Regions from separate parts of the Shewanella indica genome, predicted to be linked through region 1. Evidence: predicted binding sites of a transcription regulator. Region 1 holds the regulator's gene; each other region holds the start of a gene.
The links. The regulator MetJ, encoded in region 1, represses methionine synthesis genes. The targets are predictions, from matches to a motif close to TAGACGTCTAGACGTCTA.

Region 1 (4,921 bases):
TGCCGGCGCCACTGCTTACCAGCGCCACCAGTCCATGCTCTCTGTCCTCGGTAATGCTTTGAATTTTGAGCTCGGATGTCTGCGCTTCCAGTAACTGCCAGACTTGGCGGGATAATTCGGGAGTAAAGGCCAGCTCAAGTTTGTGTTGTCCCTGAGACCAGTAAGCCAGCGGGTTCAAACCCGCCTCATTGAGTGCATCGAGCGTCTGAGTCTGAGCCCGGCTGCCATTGAGCTCCAGGCTCAAGAGGGACACCTGATTAAGATTGGTCACCACAGGGGCGCTTGCAGCATCACTCTTGGGGGCTATCAGGGTAAAGTCGGTATGCGAGGCGTAGCTCGAACGCACCGCCAGGCTGACCTCGGTATCAAACAGCGGCTGCAACGTACGGCAATGCAGTACCGGGGAGCCGAGCCGCGCCAGGCGGTCGGCCTCAGCCAGCGACATGCTGCTCAGCAGTTTGGCATCGGCAATCTTGTTGGGATCGGCATTGAATACCCCTTCGACATCTGTCCAGATAGTCACCCTGTCGATATCGGCCAGGCTGGCTATCAGGGTGGCACTGAAGTCGGAGCCGTTGCGACCGAGCAGCAGAGTTTCCCCTTGGCTATTGGCGCAGATAAAGCCGGTGATCACCAGACGCTCATCGGGATGCTCGGCCAGCAGCCGCTGCACCCTTTCGCGGGACTCATCTAGGCGAATCCTGGGCACTGCGCCCTCATCGGCAATCAACAAACTGCGGGCATCCACATGGGAAGCGGCAACACCGGACTCCCGCAGCAGCGCCGCCATCAGTCTGGCCGACCAGCGTTCACCGAAACCCACCACCTGATTGCATTGGTATTCGCTGAGTTCAGGCAAGGACAATAAACTGGCCAGTTGCGCCTTATCTGTAGACAGACGCTCCCGCAGTTGACGTGCCTGTTCATTACCCAGCAGCTGTTCAATCAGATTCTGCTGATAACCGACAAGCTCCTGTAGCTCCTCCTGCCACAGAGCGCCCGACTCCTTCAGGGTCAACAGTTTATAGAGAAAATTGGTACTCTTGCCGGCGGCGGAAACCACTACAAGATCATCGGCATGACCATGGGTCAGCAAAATATGGGCGACCCGTCGGTAGCAATCGGCATCGGCGAGACTGGAACCGCCAAACTTATGTAGGTGACAACGTGCCATCTCAAGCTCCTTCAATTCAACAGTTTGCGGCTGCCGCCAATCCGGCGGCGATATCGTCCAGCAGATCCCGGCCATCTTCTATGCCCACAGACAAGCGAATAAGCGTGTCTTTAATACCGGCTTCGGCGCGAGCCTCACTCGCCATGGCTCTGTGGGTCATGGTGGCGGGCACCGCCACCAGGCTCTCAACTCCTCCCAGGCTCTCGGCCACGGAAAACAGCTTGAGCGCGCCGAGGAAGGCAACCACCTGCGCTTCATCACCCTTGAGTTCAAAACTCAGCATAGCGCCAAAGCCACTCTGCTGCCTGGCGGCAATCTCATGGCCTGGGTGGCTCTTAAGCCCCGGATAATAAACTTTGTCGACCACCGGGCTCTGACTCAGCAGCGCCACTATGCGCTCGGCATTGGCCTGATGCTCGCGGATCCTCAGCGCCAGAGTACGCAGGCCACGCAGGGTCAGGTAGCTGTCGAAGGCGCCTCCGCTCAGTCCAAGCGTGTTGGACCACCAGTGCAGCTGCTCTGCCAATTCGGGATCTTTGGCTACTACGGCACCGCCCACCACATCGCTGTGGCCATTGATATATTTAGTGGTCGAGTGCACCACTATGTCGGCCCCCAACAGCAAAGGCTGTTGCAGCGCCGGCGATAAAAAGGTGTTGTCAGCCACCACCAATGCATCCTGCTGGTGAGCTGCCTCGGCAATGGCGGCAATATCCACTACCCGCAGCAGTGGATTGGATGGCGTCTCGAGCCACACCATGCGCGGCTTTTGCGCCAGGGCAGCGGCAAGAGCTTGCGGGTCGGTTTGATCCAGCACCTGCAAGCGAAACTGGCCCTTGGCCGCCAGATGGGTGAACAGCCTATAGCTACCGCCATAACAGTCATGGGGCACCAACAAGAGGTCATCCGGCCCCAGCAGGTTGACCACCAGAGTAATGGCCGCCATGCCGGTCGCTGTGATTGCCGCACTGCAGCCCTGTTCAAGCTCCCCCAAAGCATCTCCCAGAATGGAGCGGGTAGGATTACCCGAGCGGCTATAATCATAGGATCTTGGCTGGGTGTGGCCCTCAAAGGCATAGTTGGTCGACAGATAGATGGGTGGCACCACGGCCCCGTGCTGGCTGTCTGATTCGATGCCCTGCCGGACCGCTGTGGTTGCTAATCGCCGCTCTGTCATAATCGACTCCTGAATGCTGAGGCTCGACACCATAAAGATGTCTGGACGTCTAAATCTAACCAATGACCATCCGGCCGTCAATAGGCATCAAGACGTTTGGACGTCCAAATGTATGGATTTCTGTTCATATTGCACAGATTTTGCAGGCAATCATTTGACTGTATCCTGTAAGGGTTTAAAATCTGCTGCGAATTAGTGAGATCACAGGTGAATCAATGACTGAATGGAATGGCGAATACATCAGCCCTTATGCCGAACACGGCAAGAAGAATGAGCAAGTGAAAAAAATCACTGTCTCTATTCCGTTGAAGGTACTGAAAGTATTGACCGATGAGCGCACCCGGCGCCAGGTAAACAACCTGCGGCACGCCACAAACAGCGAACTGTTGTGCGAAGCCTTCCTGCATGCCTATACCGGCCAGCCACTGCCCAATGATGAGGATTTGTCCAAAGACAAACCAGACAGCATCCCGGAAGAAGCCAAACGCATGATGGATGCCATGGGCATTGAATGGGAAGACATGGAATAAGTGTCTTATTCCTCTGAATTATCTTATTGTTGAACAAGGATCGCTGCGCGATCCTTTTCTTTTGGGAGCTTGCGAATGCTGTCATTGATAGATCCCGTCACCCTGTTGCTGGCATCCCTGATCATATTTACCGGCGCCCTGACCCAGTCGCTGATAGGCTTTGGCCTAGCCGTGGTAGCTACACCTTTGCTGTATATCGTCGATCCGGAACTGGTTCCCGCTCCTGTTATCGCCATGGGGTTTTCCATCGCCCTGCTGACACTGGTACGCGAGCGCGGTCACCTGGAATTCAACGGCTTGCAATATGCCTTGCTGGGACGGCTCCCCGGCGGCCTGATTGGCGCCACCCTGTTGTTGCTGGCGCCGCAACCGATTATGGGCTTGACCATAGCCCTGATTGTGGCCGTGGCCGTATTTCTCAGCTTCAGAAAGTACAGTATCAAAATCAACCGCCTAAGCTTGTTTATCGCCGGGATCTTTTCCGGGATCTTCGGCACCGTGGCCGCCATAGGTGGGCCACCTATGGCCCTGCTGCTGGCGGGAAAAGACGCCAGTCAGTTCCGCGCAGCGCTGTCGGCCTTCTTTATCTTCAGCTCATTGATAGCCTTGATCATTCTCGGCTGTTTTGGCCTCCTGACCCTGAGACACCTATGGCTGTCGCTGTTGCTACTGCCTTCGGTATTTCTCGGTTTTCTGGTGGCTGGCCGTTTGGTGGGCAGGGTAGATAAAGAGAAGACCCGAGTCCTGACGCTGGCACTGTGCGCCCTGAGCGCCCTGCTGCTGACCATCAAATCAACTCTGGCGCTCATCAACGGTTAAATCGCTGTTAGAAGTGATAGCTGGTTTGCAGCACGCCACCTATGGCATCGTCACTGCCAAACATGCCGGTGAGATCCAGCCGGAAGCTGTTGCCTATGGCAAAACCTGTCCCCAGAGAGTAGAGATCGGCGCTGTGATCATTGAGATCCTGGCGATAACCGAGCCGTAAAGCAACCCAGTCAGCAGGCCGGTATTCGCCACCTAAACGCCAATAGCGGCTGCCCTCAAGCTCGGCAAACTTGTCGTTGTCGGTAAGGTCCAAGTCGCTGCTGAGCGAAAAGGCCGCCCAGTCATAGGCCACCCCGGCGGTAACCATAGGTTTCACCTGATAGGTAAGCTGCACGCCGCCAGCCTCTATGCTGCTTAAGTCCCGCTCGATAAGATTACGTCCGCTGACACCGATAACCAAACCATCCAATGGCTGAAATGCCAGGCCGATATCCAGATTAAAGCCTGTGTCATCACTGCGATAATCATCATCATTGAAATCATCGGCATCGAAGTTGTTGGCGCTGACAGCATAGTTAAAACTATCCAACCGTTGCAGCTTGGGGGTGACTCCCACTGTCACCGGCATATTGACGATAGATAGCGGATAGCTCACGGCCACTCCGAGCTCGGAAACCGCCCCGGCCACTACCCGCCCCTGGGAGGTCAAATCTTGGATTTCCGGCGGGTTATTGGGGTCCAGATTATCCAGGGCATCAATATCCGCAGCGGCGATTTCGGCAATCCCCAAGGCATCGAGATAACTCTTGAATACAAAGGCATAGCTAAAACCATCCGAAGGCATGACCAACGCCATATTGATACCGGCACTGACATAGGCGCTGTTGCCCTGCAGCGATTGCAAGTCACCACTGAGGCGCTTGCGGTAGTCATCGATAGCCGCTGTGTCGGCGGCGTCTATGGCATTGACCAGAGCGTCATAGTTATCCTGCAAGGCATCAAACTTATCGATCATCTGATCTTTATCGGCGCCATCGGCGCCTATGGTAGGAATGAGTAAACTGAAGTCACTGCTGCGGCGCGAGGGCAAAGCCAGCAGCGCCGGATTGGAAAAGGCCGCCGCCTCACGATTACCGGCCGCCACGGCAACGCCGCCCATGGCATCGGCGCGGGCCTCATAAACATCCTGCCCAGCCAGCGCCAGCGTGCTGGCAAGCCCCGTGGTAAGCAGTGTCAACAGACTCAGTTTCATCTCATCCCCCTCTTGCTTTT
Region 2 (4,921 bases), 410 kb from region 1:
GCATGATATCGGCAAGATAGGTACGCCGGACGCCGTGCTGAAAAAGCCGGCCAAGCTGGATGCCGAAGAGTGGAGAATCATGCAACAACACGCCGAAATCGGCGCCGAGATTATTGGTGAACACCCGGATCCTCTGTTGCAGATGTCCCGGAGGATAGCATTGACCCACCACGAAAAGTGGGACGGCTCAGGTTATCCCAAAGGTTTAAAAGGCGAAGATATTCCCATTGAGGGGCGAATCGTCGCCATTGCCGATGTCTTTGATGCCCTGACTTCGATTCGACCTTACAAGAAGGCCTGGAGCATAGAAGATACCATGGCGTTGCTGGAGTCTGAGGCAGGGAAACACTTTGACCCTGAACTGGTGGAGCACTTCAAACAGATATTGCCCCAGGTGATTGAAGTGCGTGACACTCATATGGAAACCGAGTCCGGCACCGAATAGCGACAAACTGCGGATAAAAATAAAGGCGCCGACGGCGCCTTTATTGGGTGATTTATTGTTACTCCTGCTCTTCCAGAGAGTAGGGTAGAGGCATTACCGTCAGTTCGCTGTTTTCATCATCGGCGATACGGAATTTGGCACCGACTTCTGTGTCATTGGCCAGTACTGCGGTCAGCAGTAACTCGCCATTTCGTTGTACGGCTTCAATAATGCTGCCACCCTTACGAAAACCTCCTTCCAGCGCCATCTCCAGCGTGGTTTCCGGGGTGACATCGACAGTGGCTTTGCCCTTGAGAATATAGAGGGCTCGCTTGTTGCCGCCGCGATACTTCATTCTGGCCACGGTTTCCTGGCCCATGTAGCAACCCTTGGTGAAGCTGATGCCGTTGATGGCTTGCAGGTTGCACATTTGCGGTACAAATTGGCCCATGTGTGCTGCCGGCAGGTTAGGGTAGGCGGCAAGGATTTCCAGCTCTTGCCAGGCACTGGCATCGACTGGAGGCTGCTGGCAGATGGCATCGGCCTGGGCTTTGGGCAGTACCAGAATAAAGCGCTCGCCGTCCTGCAGCACTGCGCCGCCATCGACAGCGCTGACTTGTTGCTCGGCGTTGAAGCCCGGAAGCTGCTCTGTCAGCCAAGTGCTCGCCTTGGCACCGGCAACACCCAAGAGGCTGTAATCGTCGCTGACATCGACCAGTTCGGCCTTACTGAATACCGCATACTTCTTCAATTGCGGCAAGTCGGCTGCCAGGGTATCTTTTGGCATCATCAATATCAGGGCATCACCCAGAGTAAAGGTTCTGAAGCTTGAAAGCATCTTGCCTTTGGGGTCGCAGTGAGCGCCCCAGCGCCACTGCTCTGTCGTGAGAGAGCTGATATCTGTGGTGACCTGACCGTGGATAAAGCTGCGGCCCTGTTCACCGGTAACGGCAAGCAGACCCAAGTGAGAGAGGCGGGAAATAAGCAGATCCGGAATGCCGGCATCCAGAGGCCAATCGGGCTGAGAAACGCAAATGCTCATAACAAGATCCTGAGATTGAAGGCATTAAGAGATCTGCGATTGTAGCGGATTTGACAGAAATAAACAGGGCGCCAAGGGTAATAAGGCGCCCTGTGAAAATCAGAACAGCAAACGAGTACGGATAGTGCCTTCGATAGACTTGAGTTCTGTTAGTGCTTCTTCTGCCTGAGTGGTATCCACTTCCATTACCACATAACCTATGGTCGGCGTGGTTTGCAGGTACTGGGCTGAAATGTTGATGCCTTTTTCTGAAAACGCCTGGTTAATCTTGATCAGAATACCTGGACGGTTATGGTGAATATGCAGCAGGCGAGAGGCATCTTTATGCTGCGGCAGCGATACTTCCGGGAAGTTGACTGCCGACAGGGTAGAGCCGTTGTCTGAGTATTTGGCCAGCTTGCCGGCAACCTCAATACCTATGTTTTCCTGAGCTTCTTCTGTGCTGCCACCTATGTGAGGGGTCAGCAGCACATTGTCCAGACCGCGCAGCGGGCTTTGGAATTCATCTGTGTTGGACTTGGGCTCAGCCGGAAACACGTCGATGGCAGCACCAGCCAACTGCTGCTCCTTGAGGGCGACGGCCAGGGCGTCGATATCCACCACTGTGCCGCGGGAAGCGTTGATCAATATGCTCCCTTTGCGCATCATCGCCAGTTCGGCCTGGGCAATCATCTCTTTGGTCTGTGGTGTTTCAGGTACATGCAGGCTGACCACATCGGCCTGAGACAGCAGTTGCTCCATGGAGTGAACTTGTTGGGCGTTACCCAGCGGCAGCTTATCTTCGATATCGAAGAAGATCACTTTCATCCCTAAAGTTTCGGCAAGGATCCCAAGCTGGGTGCCGATATGACCATAACCTATAACCCCAAGGGTTTTGCCGCGGGCTTCAAAGCTGCCATTGGCGCTCTTGAGCCAGCCACCACGATGGGCCAGGGCGTTGCGCTGCGGGATCCCGCGCAGCAACATGATGATTTCACCGAGTACCAGTTCGGCCACGCTGCGGGTATTGGAGAAGGGTGCGTTGAATACTGGAATACCCAGTTGCTCGGCAGCCTTGAGATCGACCTGGTTGGTACCGATACAGAAACATCCTATGGCAACCAGCTTTTCAGCTTGTTGCAAGACTTCTTGGGTTAGTTGGGTACGGGAGCGGATTCCGACGAAATGGGCATCTTTGATCGACTGCTGCAGCTCAGTGCCGGAAAGTGATGCCTTATGATACTCGATATTGGTGTAGCCAGCCCTTTCCAGCACATCAACGGCTGATTGGTGGACGCCTTCCAACAACAGGATTTTAATTTTATCCTTGTCCAGCGAGTGTTTCGCCATGATATAGGTACCCTCTTGATTATTAACTAATGTACGTATGCTATGATATTTTCGCTCATGCCCAACCAAAGTAGCACTTTTTTCAGATTAAGTGGAGGGCTAGATGGCTAAAGTATTTTTTCCTAATAGAGAACAATCACTGGCATAAGGAAAGTGGCTTGAAAAACACAATTATCTGGCTGGTCATTTATTTTGCGGTACTTATCTGGTCGGCGATAGCCCCCAAAGATAATTTTACTTGGTGGCTGGAAGCGCTGCCGGGTATGCTGGCGCTGCCGATACTGTTTTTTACCCGTAAGCGTTTCCCGTTGACTCCACTGCTTTATGGCCTGATCTTGGTGCACTGCCTGATCCTCTTTGTCGGTGCCCACTACACCTACGCCGAGGTGCCACTGTTCGATACCTTGGCACAGTGGATGGGTTCTGAGCGCAATAACTACGATAAACTGGGTCACTTGGCGCAAGGGTTTATCCCGGCCATGATTGCTCGGGAGATACTGCTGCGTAATCGGGCAGTGAAGCCGGGTGCCTGGTGTGCCTTTCTAGTCAGTTGTTTTGCCTTGGCCTTATCGGCTTTCTATGAACTGATAGAATGGTGGGTCGCCGTTGCCACCGGAACCGGCGCCGAGGCCTTTCTCGGCACCCAAGGCTACGTTTGGGATACCCAGTCGGATATGCTGATGGCCCTTGTCGGTGCTATCGCTGCCTTGTTCTTCTTATCCTCATTTCATGACCGTCAATTGCGGCATTTAAACGTAGATTGACAGTTGGAACAAAGAGTTTTGAATACACTCTTTACAATCTTCCGTCTGAAAAATCTGTTAAAGATTGTTAGAATAATACTTTATGGTGATGAAAACCGGACGTTATCTGGTCAGAATCGTCTGATGCTTTTTGTGTAGTCGCACTTAAAGTGATTAAGGAAGCTATCCCTTTAGGGATATAAGCAAGACTTTTCAGGGAGAAGAGTAAAAATGAGTAGTATCAATGAGTTGGTTTTTATAAATCAAATAGCCGCCCCTTGTCATTTGGCCATACTGGCCGAGTCCATCGGTCTTAAGACTCGTATAGTACGCCACCCGGAGCAGTTGGAACCGCAGAAGAGCGATAGTACTTTTTATCTAATCTCTCAGAAGGGGGCAGCGCTGGATAATAAGGGGATCCCTTTATTGGCCAGTCGTTTGGTTTCCCATGTTCCGGTCGCCCTTTATCAAGTCTGCAGAGGGTCACTGGATCAGGAATCAGCCATGTTGCTGGGGATCCGCGGAGTGCTCTACTCAGATCAGCGTATCGATCTTATGCTCACTGGTCTACGCAAGATGGTGGCCGATGAGCTCTGGTACGACAGAACCCTTATCAGTAAGATGTTCCGTAAGTTGGTTAAAACTCTGGACACTGGCAATGAGATGTCGGCCGATACGGTTTCCATGCTGCAGATGTTGACCCGGCGTGAACGTACCATTATTCAGCTGGTTTCCAGTGGTGCCAGGAATAAAGAGATAGCCCAGCGTCTGTGTATCAGTGAGCATACGGTCAAGGCGCATATCTCATCGATTTTCCGCAAGACACAATCTCGTAATCGAGTCGAATTGTTGCGTTGGGCCCAGACCTATCAGAGTCACTTCGATCTCATCAGTTGATTTGTCGCTGGATTCAGCCTGAACTTGGCCCCGAATGGGGCTTGTTTATGTTTTGATGGCTTTTTATGTAAGCCAAGTCAGTGGAAAATTCCTGTCAGAGTGCGGCAATCGCCGCTGCTTTGTGCTTTTTTACGCGTTGGGAATGGCTTTCAGCCAAAGCTATGATAGTTGTTGTGCCTGTGGCGAAAGTCGTGGGGCTTAAGCATTCCAATCTGTTCATAGCTTGCGTTCATAAGCACGCTCGCCACCGGCGAGCATTCGCCCTCAGCCACGTTATTTGCGCCAACGGCTGTCGGCGACACCGAGGAGGGATTGGAGCAATTCTGTGAGAGCTAACTTGTTTGAAGTTACCTATATGCCTGCAGACATACACCTCATTTTCAGGCACAGGTGGAACTGTGACCTTCCGAGCCAGGGATGGCGAGGCAGAGCTTACAGGGACGTACTCGCAGCGAGTCACAGGATCGCCTGTGCGAAAAGCGCACC
Region 3 (4,921 bases), 490 kb from region 1:
AATCGCTTTGACCTGGAATTGAATTGGCAGCAGACTTTGCATTACGGTCCGGTTTGGGTGCATCCTGATTATCGTGGCAAGGGCGTGTTTGATAAGCTTTATGGCGCCGCCAGAGCCAACATCAGTGCGCCTTGGCTGGCACTGATCGCCGAGGATAACGAGGCGTCTATACGTGCCCATAGCCGGGATGGCCGCATGCGCACCCTGGATTTTGTCACCCTTTGTGGCCGGGATTTCTATCTGCTGCTGGGTTAACAGGCGCTTTGACGCGGGAGAGTAAGATGCAAAACACGCCAGAAACCCTACTGCAATCCTGTGAGTCGCTAAGGCTTTCTGCCTGGGATAATGTCAGATACCTGGTGTCTGTTTTGGCGCTGCAGGGTCAGCAGGCAAAGGCTTTTGAAGCCAAAATCGATGGCAAGCCGCATTATCTGCTGCAAGCCTTGGGCGTCTGTTTCGACTGTGGGCGCAGCAATAGCTATCAGGTGCAGATCCGCCAGTTGACTGATACCGAATTCACTCCAATGAAAGTGTTGGATATCACGCCGCTATCGGCCGAGCAGTTGGGTTACCTCTGTATGGAAACGGCCCATTTCGATCACTGCTACTGAGATATCGCCCGATAAATAGATATAAAAAAACCGCCCTGAGGCGGTTTTTCTGCAAGCTGAGTCTATTACAGACCTGCGTCGGTACGCAGGGCTTCAGCCTTGTTGGTTTGCTCCCATGGGAACTCGTCACGGCCGAAGTGACCGTAAGCGGCGGTGCCTTGATAGATGGGGCGCGCCAGATCCAGCATCTCGGTCAGGCCGTATGGACGCAGATCGAAGTGCTGACGTACCAACTGGATAAGCAATTCTTGCGAGACTTTGCCTGTGCCGAAGGTTTCCACACTGATGGAGGTCGGTTCGGCCACACCAATGGCGTAAGACACCTGGATTTCACAGCGGTCAGCCAGACCGGCAGCCACTATGTTTTTGGCAACGTAACGGGCAGCGTAAGCGGCGCTACGGTCAACCTTGGATGGGTCTTTACCTGAGAAGGCACCACCACCGTGACGGGCCATGCCGCCATAGGTATCAACGATGATCTTGCGACCGGTCAAACCACAGTCACCCATAGGGCCACCGATAACAAAACGGCCGGTTGGGTTGATGAAGTACTTGGTGTCCTTGTTCAGCCACTGGGCAGGCAATACTGGCTTGATGATGGTTTCCATCACGCCTTCCACCAGATCCGCCTGGCTGACGCTTTCGCAATGCTGGGTAGAAAGTACCACGGCATCGATACCGACAATCTTGTTGTCTTCGTAGGCGAAAGTCACCTGAGACTTGGCATCGGGACGCAACCAAGGCAGAGCGCCGCTCTTGCGGACTTCTGACTGGCGCTTAACCAACTGGTGAGCGTAGGTGATAGGAGCTGGCATCAGCACGTCGGTCTCATTGCTGGCGTAACCAAACATCAGACCCTGGTCACCGGCACCCTGTTCTTTGGGATCGGCACGGTCTACACCCTGGTTGATATCGGGGGACTGCTTGCCGATGGCGTTCAGTACCGCACAGCTGTCGGCATCAAAACCCATATCCGAGTGGGTATAACCTATTTCGCGAACGGTTTTACGGGTCAGTTCTTCAATATCGACCCAGGCTGAGGTGGTGACTTCACCGGCCACCAGTACCATACCTGTCTTGACCAGGGTTTCACAGGCTACACGGGCCTTGGGATCCTGAGCCAGAATCGCGTCGAGTACCGCATCAGAAATCTGATCGGCGATTTTATCTGGATGTCCTTCTGAGACTGACTCAGAGGTAAACAAGTGTTTTGCCATAATTCGGAAAATCTCGTCTGTGGAATTCAAACGTGTAGAAGCATCTACATCTAGACGGCCATTTTAGTGGAATTCGACTTGGATGACACCCCTTGTCGCAAATATTTGTGCGCCATGGCGCAGGAATCGGCTCAAATGACTAAGAGCTTTTTCCACTGTTTTCAGCTATTTTGCTGAAATGTATCAGATTCATCTGTATCTGGGTGAGGAGTTTTCCTATGGCGCTTTAACCCAGGTAGCCGCATTGAAAGCGAACAGCGGACAGGCAAGTTGACAGCTTTGTGAGCGGCAAGCTTCGCAAATGAGGCGCAAATGTAAACACAAAGCAAAGCCTGGGCTGCTTTTGGCGTTGTGAGTGGGTGAATTTTATTTGCGTCCTTCTGCCCGGTAGGGGAAAATATGGCTCCAATTTGCCCAAGACCTCTAAGATCAAGCAGGAGAGAGCATGTCTTCCCGTAAAGAACTCGCTAACGCTATCCGTGTTTTAAGTATGGACGCTGTCCAAAAGGCCAATTCCGGCCACCCCGGTGCTCCCATGGGGATGGCTGATATCGCCGAAGTCCTGTGGCGGGATCACCTCAAGCACAACCCTGTGAACCCTCAATGGGCCGACCGCGACCGCTTTGTGTTGTCAAACGGCCATGGTTCCATGCTGCATTACTCACTGCTGCATCTGGCGGGTTATGATCTGGGCATTGAAGATCTCAAGCAGTTCCGTCAACTGCACTCACGCACTCCGGGCCATCCTGAATATGGTTATGCTCCCGGCATCGAAACCACCACAGGGCCTTTGGGCCAAGGCATTACCAATGCTGTAGGTATGGCGATTGCGGAAAAGGCTCTGGCGGCTCAGTTTAACCGTGACGGTCACGATATTGTCGATCATCACACTTATGTCTTCATGGGTGACGGTTGCCTGATGGAAGGTATCTCCCATGAGGCCTGCTCACTGGCCGGTACCCTGGGTCTTGGCAAACTGATCGCCTTCTGGGATGACAACGGTATCTCCATCGATGGTCATGTTGAAGGCTGGTTCAGCGATGATACTCCCAAGCGCTTTGAAGCCTATGGCTGGCACGTGGTTGCCGGTGTCGATGGTCACGACCCACAAGCTATTAACGCCGCCATTGAAGCCGCCAAGGCTGATCCGCGTCCATCGCTGATCTGCTGCAAGACCGTAATAGGTTACGGTTCTCCCAACAAGTCCGGTTCTCATGATTGCCACGGTGCGCCGCTGGGTGATGCTGAAATTGCCGCCACCCGTGAATTCCTGGGCTGGAAGCATGAGCCATTCGTGATCCCATCTGAAATCTATGCTGCCTGGGATGCCAAGGAAGCCGGTAAGGCCGCCGAAAGCAGCTGGAACGACAAGTTCGCTGCCTATGAAGCCGCTCACCCCGCGCTGGCCGCCGAGCTCAAGCGTCGCCTCAACGGTGAACTGCCTGCCAACTTTGACGCCGATGCCAAAGCCTACATAGAGCAGCTGCAGGCCAATCCTGCCAATATCGCTTCCCGTAAGGCCTCGCAAAATGCACTGGAAGCCTTCGGTAAAATGTTGCCTGAATTCTTAGGGGGCAGTGCCGACCTGGCGCCTTCCAACCTGACCATGTACTCAGGTTCCAAGCCTATTTCGGCCGAAGATGCCAGCGGCAACTACCTGCACTATGGTGTGCGTGAGTTTGGTATGACCGCCATCATCAACGGTATTGCCCTGCACGGTGGGTTTGTACCTTACGGTGCCACCTTCCTGATGTTTATGGAATATGCCCGTAACGCCATGCGGATGGCCGCGCTGATGAAGGTGCAGAATATTCAAGTCTATACCCACGACTCCATTGGGCTGGGTGAAGACGGCCCGACTCACCAGCCGGTTGAGCAGATTGCCTCTTTGCGTATGACTCCCAACATGAGCACCTGGCGCCCATGTGACCAGGTAGAATCTGCTATCGCCTGGAAATACGCCATTGAGCGCAAAGACGGCCCAACTTCGCTGATCTTCTCGCGTCAGAACCTGACCCAGATGCCACGCAGCGCCGAGCAACTGAATGATGTGGCCAAGGGCGGTTATGTGCTGGTGGATTGCGAAGGCGCGCCTGAGCTGATCATCATTGCCACCGGCAGCGAAGTCGAGTTGGCGGTTAAGGCCCAGGTTGAGCTGGCCGCTACTGGCGCCAAGGTGCGCGTGGTTTCCATGCCATCTACCGACGTATTTGACCAGCAAACCGCGGCTTATAAAGAAGCTGTACTGCCAGCCAATGTCACAAAACGACTGGCCGTGGAAGCGGGCATAGCCGATTACTGGTATAAATATGTCGGCCTGAACGGTCGCATTATTGGCATGACCAGCTTCGGTGAGTCGGCGCCTGCCAATCAGTTGTTTGAGATGTTCGGTTTCACTGTCGATAAAGTGGTTGAAGCCGGTAAGGCTCTGCTCGCCTGAGCCGCGCCTGCCTGATTGGAAATGACTGTGCGGCAACCAGGCAATGGAATGCCGCACAGGAAGTGCAACGGCCTGTCGGGAAGTCAGGCCGTTACCCAATCAGCATCCCTCATTAGAGGAACAGGATCTCCATGATCAGAGTCGCAATCAATGGTTATGGCCGCATCGGCCGTTCAATTCTCCGTGCCTTATACGAATCGGGTAAAAGGCAGCAAATTCAGATCGTTGCTATCAATGAACTGGCTAAGCCCGAGGCCATAGTCCACCTCACCAACTATGACACCACCCATGGTCGCTTCCATAGCCGCGCGAGCCTTGCCGATGGCATGATGCAACTGGGGGATGACAGCATTACCCTGTTGGCCGAGCCGGAGGCGGACAAACTGCCCTGGGGCGAGCTGGATATCGACTTGGTGTTCGAAGCTACCGGCGCCCTCTCTGATAGACAGAGCTGTGAGGCTCATATCCAGGCCGGTGCCCGCCAGGTATTGATAAGTCACCCCTCTTCGGCGGATGTTGACGCCACCATAGTCTATGGTGTCAACCAGGAACTGTTGGCCGCCGAACACACAGTGGTGTCCAACGCATCCTGTACCACCAACTGTATTGTCCCTGTCATCGATGTGCTGGACCGGCACTTTGGGGTCAAGAGC

Region 2: a site for MetJ is predicted at 2,888-2,905, ahead of serA (phosphoglycerate dehydrogenase). Genes of this name have one in related genera too.
Region 3: a site for MetJ is predicted at 1,872-1,889, ahead of metK (methionine adenosyltransferase). Genes of this name have one in related genera too.

Annotation. Positions count from the first base shown of each region.
Region 1 is NZ_JAWXXR010000001.1:995,533-1,000,453, forward strand. Features, by position in the region: gene SIL79_RS04585 (bifunctional aspartate kinase/homoserine dehydrogenase II) at 1-1,174, opposite strand, end outside; gene metB (cystathionine gamma-synthase) at 1,191-2,351, opposite strand; gene metJ (met regulon transcriptional regulator MetJ) at 2,567-2,881, shown strand; gene SIL79_RS04600 (sulfite exporter TauE/SafE family protein) at 2,957-3,700, shown strand; gene traF (conjugal transfer protein TraF) at 3,708-4,901, opposite strand.
Region 2 is NZ_JAWXXR010000001.1:588,909-593,829, reverse strand. Features, by position in the region: gene SIL79_RS02790 (response regulator) at 1-445, shown strand, start outside; gene ygfZ (tRNA-modifying protein YgfZ) at 504-1,466, opposite strand; gene serA (phosphoglycerate dehydrogenase) at 1,566-2,795, opposite strand; gene SIL79_RS02775 (DUF2238 domain-containing protein) at 2,954-3,559, shown strand; gene SIL79_RS02770 (helix-turn-helix transcriptional regulator) at 3,770-4,435, shown strand.
Region 3 is NZ_JAWXXR010000001.1:504,046-508,966, reverse strand. Features, by position in the region: gene SIL79_RS02395 (GNAT family N-acetyltransferase) at 1-255, shown strand, start outside; gene SIL79_RS02390 (hypothetical protein) at 282-611, shown strand; gene metK (methionine adenosyltransferase) at 677-1,828, opposite strand; gene tkt (transketolase) at 2,274-4,268, shown strand; gene epd (erythrose-4-phosphate dehydrogenase) at 4,400-4,921, shown strand, end outside.